3 regions of the Priestia sp. GS2 genome follow, and region 2 is predicted to be linked to each of the others. Evidence: riboswitches for the same ligand, from Rfam matches in the RefSeq annotation. Region 2 holds a riboswitch; each other region holds the start of a gene.
The links. A riboswitch is a leader RNA that binds a small molecule or an ion and turns the genes downstream of it on or off. The one in region 2 is predicted to bind cyclic di-AMP.
Positions count from the first base shown of each region.

Region 1: it holds a riboswitch for cyclic di-AMP, as region 2 does, so the genes downstream of both, V2145_RS16450 (cation:dicarboxylate symporter family transporter) here and V2145_RS05335 (potassium channel family protein) in region 2, are expected to answer to the same signal.
Region 3: it holds a riboswitch for cyclic di-AMP, as region 2 does, so the genes downstream of both, V2145_RS06635 (hypothetical protein) here and V2145_RS05335 (potassium channel family protein) in region 2, are expected to answer to the same signal.

Region 1 covers NZ_JAZGJX010000001.1:3,248,713-3,250,976, reverse strand. The annotation lists gene V2145_RS16455 (undecaprenyl-diphosphate phosphatase) at 1-784, shown strand, start outside; cyclic di-AMP (ydaO/yuaA leader) riboswitch at 1,117-1,264, shown strand; gene V2145_RS16450 (cation:dicarboxylate symporter family transporter) at 1,361-2,264, shown strand, end outside.
Region 2 covers NZ_JAZGJX010000001.1:1,038,435-1,040,698, reverse strand. The annotation lists gene V2145_RS05340 (TrkH family potassium uptake protein) at 1-295, opposite strand, end outside; gene V2145_RS05335 (potassium channel family protein) at 299-958, opposite strand; cyclic di-AMP (ydaO/yuaA leader) riboswitch at 1,090-1,229, opposite strand; gene V2145_RS05330 (Lrp/AsnC family transcriptional regulator) at 1,421-1,876, shown strand.
Region 3 covers NZ_JAZGJX010000001.1:1,276,213-1,278,476, reverse strand. The annotation lists gene kdpA (potassium-transporting ATPase subunit KdpA) at 1-628, opposite strand, end outside; gene V2145_RS21430 (potassium-transporting ATPase subunit F) at 656-730, opposite strand; gene V2145_RS06635 (hypothetical protein) at 854-1,246, opposite strand; cyclic di-AMP (ydaO/yuaA leader) riboswitch at 1,340-1,492, opposite strand; gene V2145_RS06630 (hypothetical protein) at 1,495-1,650, opposite strand; cyclic di-AMP (ydaO/yuaA leader) riboswitch at 1,734-1,882, opposite strand; gene V2145_RS06625 (undecaprenyldiphospho-muramoylpentapeptide beta-N-acetylglucosaminyltransferase) at 2,018-2,264, opposite strand, start outside.

The DNA of each region.
Region 1 (2,264 bases), 2.2 Mb from region 2:
GGGGTTAACTGAATTCGCTCCTGTATCATCGACTGGACACATGATTATTGTAGATGACTTATGGTTGAACTCAAAAGAATTGTTTTCACCAGAAGTTGCCAATACATTTAAAATTGTTATTCAATTAGGTTCAATTTTAGCTGTCGTTGTTTTATTCAGAGAGCGTTTTATTAATTTACTTGGACTAAATCGTAAAAGCGAGCAATACGCACAGATAACAAATCGTTTAAAGCTTTCTCAAGTTATCGTTGGTTTGCTTCCAGCTGCTGTACTAGGTTTTTTATTTGAAGATTTTATTGATGAGTATTTATTTTCATTAAAAACTGTATTAGTAAGCTTAATTGCAGGAGCCATCTTAATGATTATTGCGGACCGCTTTGCTTCAAGAATTCCAAAAACTGAAACAGTAGATCAAATGACTTATCGTCAAGCAATTGGTGTTGGATTATTTCAATGTATTGCTCTATGGCCAGGGTTTTCACGCTCTGGTGCTACGATTTCAGGTGGGGTACTTTTGGGTATGAGCCACCGAGCAGCTTCTGACTTTACTTTTATTATGGCTGTTCCTATTATGGCAGGAGCTAGTGGGTTATCATTAATTAAAAATTGGCAGTATTTCACAATTGATGCATTGCCTTTTTTCATTGCTGGCTTTATTAGTGCTTTCATCGTAGCACTTGTTTCAATTCGCTTTTTCTTAAAATTAATTAATCGAATAAAATTGGTACCTTTTGCTATTTATCGTATTGTATTAGCAGTTGCTATTTATCTTGTATTCTTTTAAGTATTATGAGAAGAGGCTATGATACCAAAGCGTATGACAAATCCGAGGCAATGAGAGTTAACTCTCATTGCCTCGGATTTTTTGTTAATCAGGAAAATAAGTTTAAAAAAGTAGTGGCAACAATATGTCCTTTCAACGTAACTTATTTAGAATAGTCATGATTCTCCCTTGAGAAGGAATTATTTCGTAATGTCCTAGCTGTTGTTTATATTTTGGTATTTATATAGTTAAAAAGTTTCGAGTCATAAAAATAAATTGACAAGCTTTCAAAAAACAGATAAATTATTCTTATTGAAAAATATTAATTTAGTATAATATTTTAGAAAAATAAATATTTTAGTAAGCTTAATCTATTTTAGAGCGGGGGAACCACAAATTTGGTATGTCATATACCTTGGGGTGAATCTTTCCTTAGCGGAAGGTAGGGTACTCTCAAACCCGAATCCGACAGTTAACCTCGTTTGCTTGTTGAGAGAAAGAAAACTGTCTTTTTGTTGACCATTCTTTCTTTAAGAATGGTCTTTTCTTAATTTTCAGAAAAAATAAAATCGCTTTACAACAGAGAGGAGAGCACATATGAAAAAATTGCGGTTTGGCATGGCAACACAAATTTTTGTTGGTTTAATTTTAGGTATTTTAGTTGGTGTTATTTGGTTTAATGATCCAAGAGTAGCAACGTACTTACAACCTCTGGGCGACTTATTCTTACGCCTGATTAAAATGATTGTTATTCCAATTGTTATTTCAAGCTTAATTGTTGGTATTGCTGGTGCTGGTAATGGTAAGCAAGTTGGTCGATTAGGCGCTAAAACAATCGTTTATTTTGAAGTTATTACAACATTTGCAATTATCATAGGCGTGTTGTTGGCTAATGCTTTTCAACCAGGTGTGGGAGTAGATATTGAATCTGCACAAAAGACGGATATTAATCAGTACGTAGAGACAAGCGAAGAACAAAGTGAAAAAACTGTTGCAGAAACGTTCCTTCATATTGTTCCTACGAACTTTTTCCAATCACTAGTAGAAGGTGACATGTTAGCAATTATTTTCTTCTCCGTACTGTTTGGATTAGGAGTGGCAGCAATAGGAGAACGTGGAAAGCCGGTTTTAAATTTCTTTGATGGTGTTTCACATGCGATGTTCCATGTTGTTAATATGGTGATGAAAGTTGCTCCTATCGGGGTCTTTGCTCTAATTGGTGTAACTGTTTCTAAGTTTGGTTTAGAATCATTAATGTCGCTAGCGAAACTTGTTATTCTAGTTCACGCTGGTTTACTATTCTTCTTAATTGTGGTTTTAGGAGCGGTTGCGAAATGGGCTGGCGTAAATATCTTTACATTAATGCGTTATTTAAAAGATGAATTACTGTTAGCATATAGTACATCAAGTTCAGAAACGGTATTACCTCGTATTATGGGCAAATTAGAAAAAATGGGATGTCCAAAAGCTATTGTATCGTTTGTCATCCCAATTGGTTATA
Region 2 (2,264 bases):
TTCCAAGCATAATAAAGATTAGCACAGCAAACGACATAATCCCTAATCCACCCACTTGTATTAGAAGCATAATAATTACCTGCCCAAATACCGTAAAGCGCGTTCCTGTATCTACAACCGCTAACCCTGTTACCGTCATGGCTGAAGTAGATGTAAACAAAGCATCTACCCAGGAGATTGGTTCTGTTGTAGAAAACGGAAGCATTAAAAGTAGTGCACCAATAATAATTCCACCCCCAAAGATTGATGTTAACAATTGGGGGGGCGTTAGCTTAATACTTCTGGCTAAACTCATTGATTATACGCCTTCTTCCTCAAAGCGATTAATATCTCGATTGTGTCCAATAACAATGAGCATGTCACCTTCATGAATAATCTCATGAGCTGTTGGAGAAATTACCATTTCACCGTTTTCACGTTGAAACCCAATAATATTACACCCATACTTTGAACGGATGTTTAGATCAAATAGTGTTTTATTATGAATCTTTTTTGAAGCCATTATTTCCACAATACTATAGTCCTTTGAAAGTTCAATGTAATCAATAATCTTTTCAGAAACTACGTGGTGCGCAATTCGCTTAGCCATATCTCGCTCAGGATGAATAACCTTATCGGCTCCAATTTTTTCAAGTACTTTTTGATGGTATGAATTTACTGCTTTTACCCAAACCTGCTTCACACCCATATCTTTCAATAACATTGTTACCAATACACTCGCTTCAATATCGTCTCCAAATGATACAATTGCATGATCAACATTTCGAATTCCAAGACTTTTGAGACTTGCTTCATCTATACCATTCGCCTGCACCGCATAGGTGGCTGTATTTGTGTACTTATTTACGACTTCTTGATTGCGGTCAATAGCTAGAACATCCACATCTAGATTGACGAATTCTTCTACAAGGCTGCCGCCAAAACGCCCTAATCCTAATACCGCAAATTGCTTCTTCATTTCAAACTATCCTTTCTTGTTCCGGTTTCTCTCTTTTTTATTGTGCTCTTTTTTTAGTATCTTACTTATTTGAACGAATAATTTACGCACAAAAAAACACAGGAAGGATCCTGTGTTTTTCTACACATTACATCTCCCCCTCAAAACGCTTACGAAGTTAGCTGTCGGATTCGGGTCATGAGAGTAACCCTACCTCTAAAGGATTCACCCCGAGCACAAAACGTGCAAAATTGGTTCCTCCGCTCCTATTAGGATTCAGCGATTGTATTATGTTGATTTCTTACTTTAAATGGAAAAATAAGTTATTACTTAAGATTTCACCTTATATTACTCCCACATTTTTGGTATGTCAATACTTTTTTAAATAATAAAATCTCTCTTAAAATAAGAAGAAAAAAAGAAGAATTTTTTATCTTTTTTCACTATAATAGAATATAAAAACGGAAAAGATGATAGAAGCTTATGAACATTGATCGCATTGATTTACATATTTTAAAAGAGTTAACCAATAACGCTCGACTTTCTATGAGAGAGCTGTCCAAACTAGTCAATTTATCGGCTCCGTCCGTCGCTGAACGGGTTCGTCACCTCGAACACGTTGGTATTATTAGCGGGTATTCTGTCAATATCAACTGTGAAAAATTAGGACTTCCTATTTCTTGTTTTGTTGAGGTTACAATTAAAAACGGAGAATATAACCGTTTTAAAAAGTTTATCGCTACTTACCCATACGCCTTGTTTTGTGAAAGGATAGCTGGAAAAGCTTGCTTTATTACAAAACTACAGCTGCCTAGCCTTAAGGAACTTGAGTCTTTTATTGATGAAGTTACCCCTTTTGCACATACTTTGTCTCATGTAGGGATTTCACAAGTTGAAATCCAACCTAATTTTATCGACTGCCTTTTAAAAGAAAAATGAGTTAAACTATGGCTTACTTCAAATCATCACGTCTTTTCATAAAGCTCAACATTAACATTTAACTACAAAAAAACGTGATGCTATCATCACGTTTGAGGAATATGAATAGTTACTATCCATTTTATCTTCTGTATCCTTTTACAGGAAGTAAACAAAAAAATGCCTTTCAACCAAAAGGTGAAAGGACGATGAATTTTCCGAATAATGAAAGTTTTACACTCTTATTTTATCAGTTGTAAAACCACTTGTCTATTTCTATTTTTTTCCACTTCATTCACGTTGCTCTATCACGATAAAAGGGGGCTTCATCAATGAAAAGAACGAATAGGATGAGGCTTGGGCATAAGGAAAGATTCCTTCTCGCATACAAATCATAACTTTTCTAGAG
Region 3 (2,264 bases), 240 kb from region 2:
TTTCTTGCTTTTCACCTTCTAAAGTTGTTGCAGTTACTGTAGGATCTAAAGTTTGTGGTACACCTAGCAGCACAAATATAATTCCTGCCACAACTGCTACGGGTAATAATACGTGCGTGATACTTTTAATAAAGTCCGTGAAAAAGTTACCAATACTCTTACCTGTCATTCCTCTCATAAATGCAATTGCTACTGAAAGTGCACTAGCTGGAGCTGCAAACATCATAAACAAAATAGCAACCATTTGTGAGAAATATGAAAGCCCTGATTCTCCGCTGTAATGCTGAAGATTGGTATTGGTCATAAAACTAATTGCTGTATTAAACGCTAAAGCTGGATCCATGTTTTCAAGAGCACTTGGATTTAAAGGCAGCCATGCTTGTGTTCGAAACACTGTATATACGACTAAAATCATAAACGTATTAACAAACAACAATGAAATTGCATATTCCTTCCATGTTTGATCTTTAGGTTGAATTCCAATTACCTTATACAGCAATCTGTCTATTGGCATAAACATTCGACCTGCAGCATTTGGTTCATTAGAAAACACTTTTGCAATGTACACTCCGACTGGCTTAGCGACAGCCGCTACTAATAATAAAAGCAGTACTATGGTAAATAATATTGTATTCACTGAAAAACTCCTCCACTATTAAAATTCATCTGGGTTCATTAAGACATAAAGTAAATATAAGAAAATAAGTAGTGAAATCCCCAATAAAACCATGGACATTTACCGCTTCTCCTCCTTTTTTTCAAGGGTCTTTTCAGACCACTTGATAATTCCTATCATTATCAGTGATAAGCCAACTAAACTGCCGATCATTAGCACATCCATACGTACACTTCCTTACTCTTCTATTAGTAAAAATGCCGCTTTAGGACTTCTTGAATAAATAACGTACTTCACTCCTAGCAGCTGAAAAAACCGCGTTGAATAATTTGAATTCTGGGTAACCAAAATAATTGGAGCTCCAGTAGTAAGCTGAATTGTTTCAATCATCCTTGATAACCGCCCAATGTCTTCTTCCCAAATAATTACTTTATCTACCTGGGCTAAAGGCGCGATTTCATTGTTTATATTAGATAAAAAAATCACTTCTGAGTCCGTTAGCAACAAAGCATCTTCCCTCACCGACTCATTTTCCGTTAACACAACAAAGCGGTGCTGATTACGAAAAGCTGATAGCATCAAAACTTGCTCTTCTCTTTGAATACAAACGATAATTTGCTTCGTTTCCACTAGCATCCCTTCTTTTCCACAAATAAAAAACCACGGAAGAGGGAGCTCTTCCGTGGTTTTTGCACGACAAATAAGCCGTGGTAGACACGAATTTTTTACTCCCAAAACGCTTACGAGGTTAGCTGTCGGATTCGGGTTATGGAAGTAACCCTACTCTTTAAAAAAGAGACTCACCCCAAGGACGGCATCATTGCCGAACAAAGTTGGTTCCCCCGCTCTATAAAGCAGATTAAGCGAATAGTTATTTACTATTTTCGTAGAGATAAACGCTTTTCATTTTCAATAATTGAACAAAAATGCTGATGCGTTAGCTGTGCCACACAGCGATTCGCTTTCTCAAATGAATCCTGCTCATACTGAGCACGGTGTTCAATTAACTGAATCATAGGCTTAGATAGCTGCATTGGTTTACTCCTCTCCCACTGAATTTCGTTCAGGAAAAAAGTATTGTTAGCTGCTATTGTCATAGAAAACGACCACAAATGCACCTTCCTTTCCCCATACGCTTACGAAGTTAGCTGTCGGATTCGGATCTGGAAATAACCCTACTCGAAAAAGAGATTCACCCCAATAAATTGGTTCCTCCGTCCTTTGCTTACTATGCTTGAACTAGCAAAGGTTCAGCGTTCACTGGTGGAACGTTTCATGAGAGTAATCTTACTCCTGTTAAAATTTACTGTCAACACTTTTTTTTACGTATTTTTTCCATCTTTTTTATTATACAAACATAACAAAAAAGCCATGATTCAACGATAGAATCATGGCTTTTTTTTAAATGCTATTTATCTCTTTCACTAAGACAGAGATAGCGTCTGTTTTTGTCGCTTCACGCATTGTACGCTTCATTTCACTTGCTTGTTTTTGAAGAAGTTCTAATTCTTGTAAAAATGTTTCTTTTGTAATTTCCTCTTCTTCTAGAACCGTGCAGTAACCTTTCTTTTGAAAGGCTTTTGCATTCAAAATTTGATCTCCTCTACTTTGAGCTTTAGATAAAGGAATAATCATCATTGGCTTATGA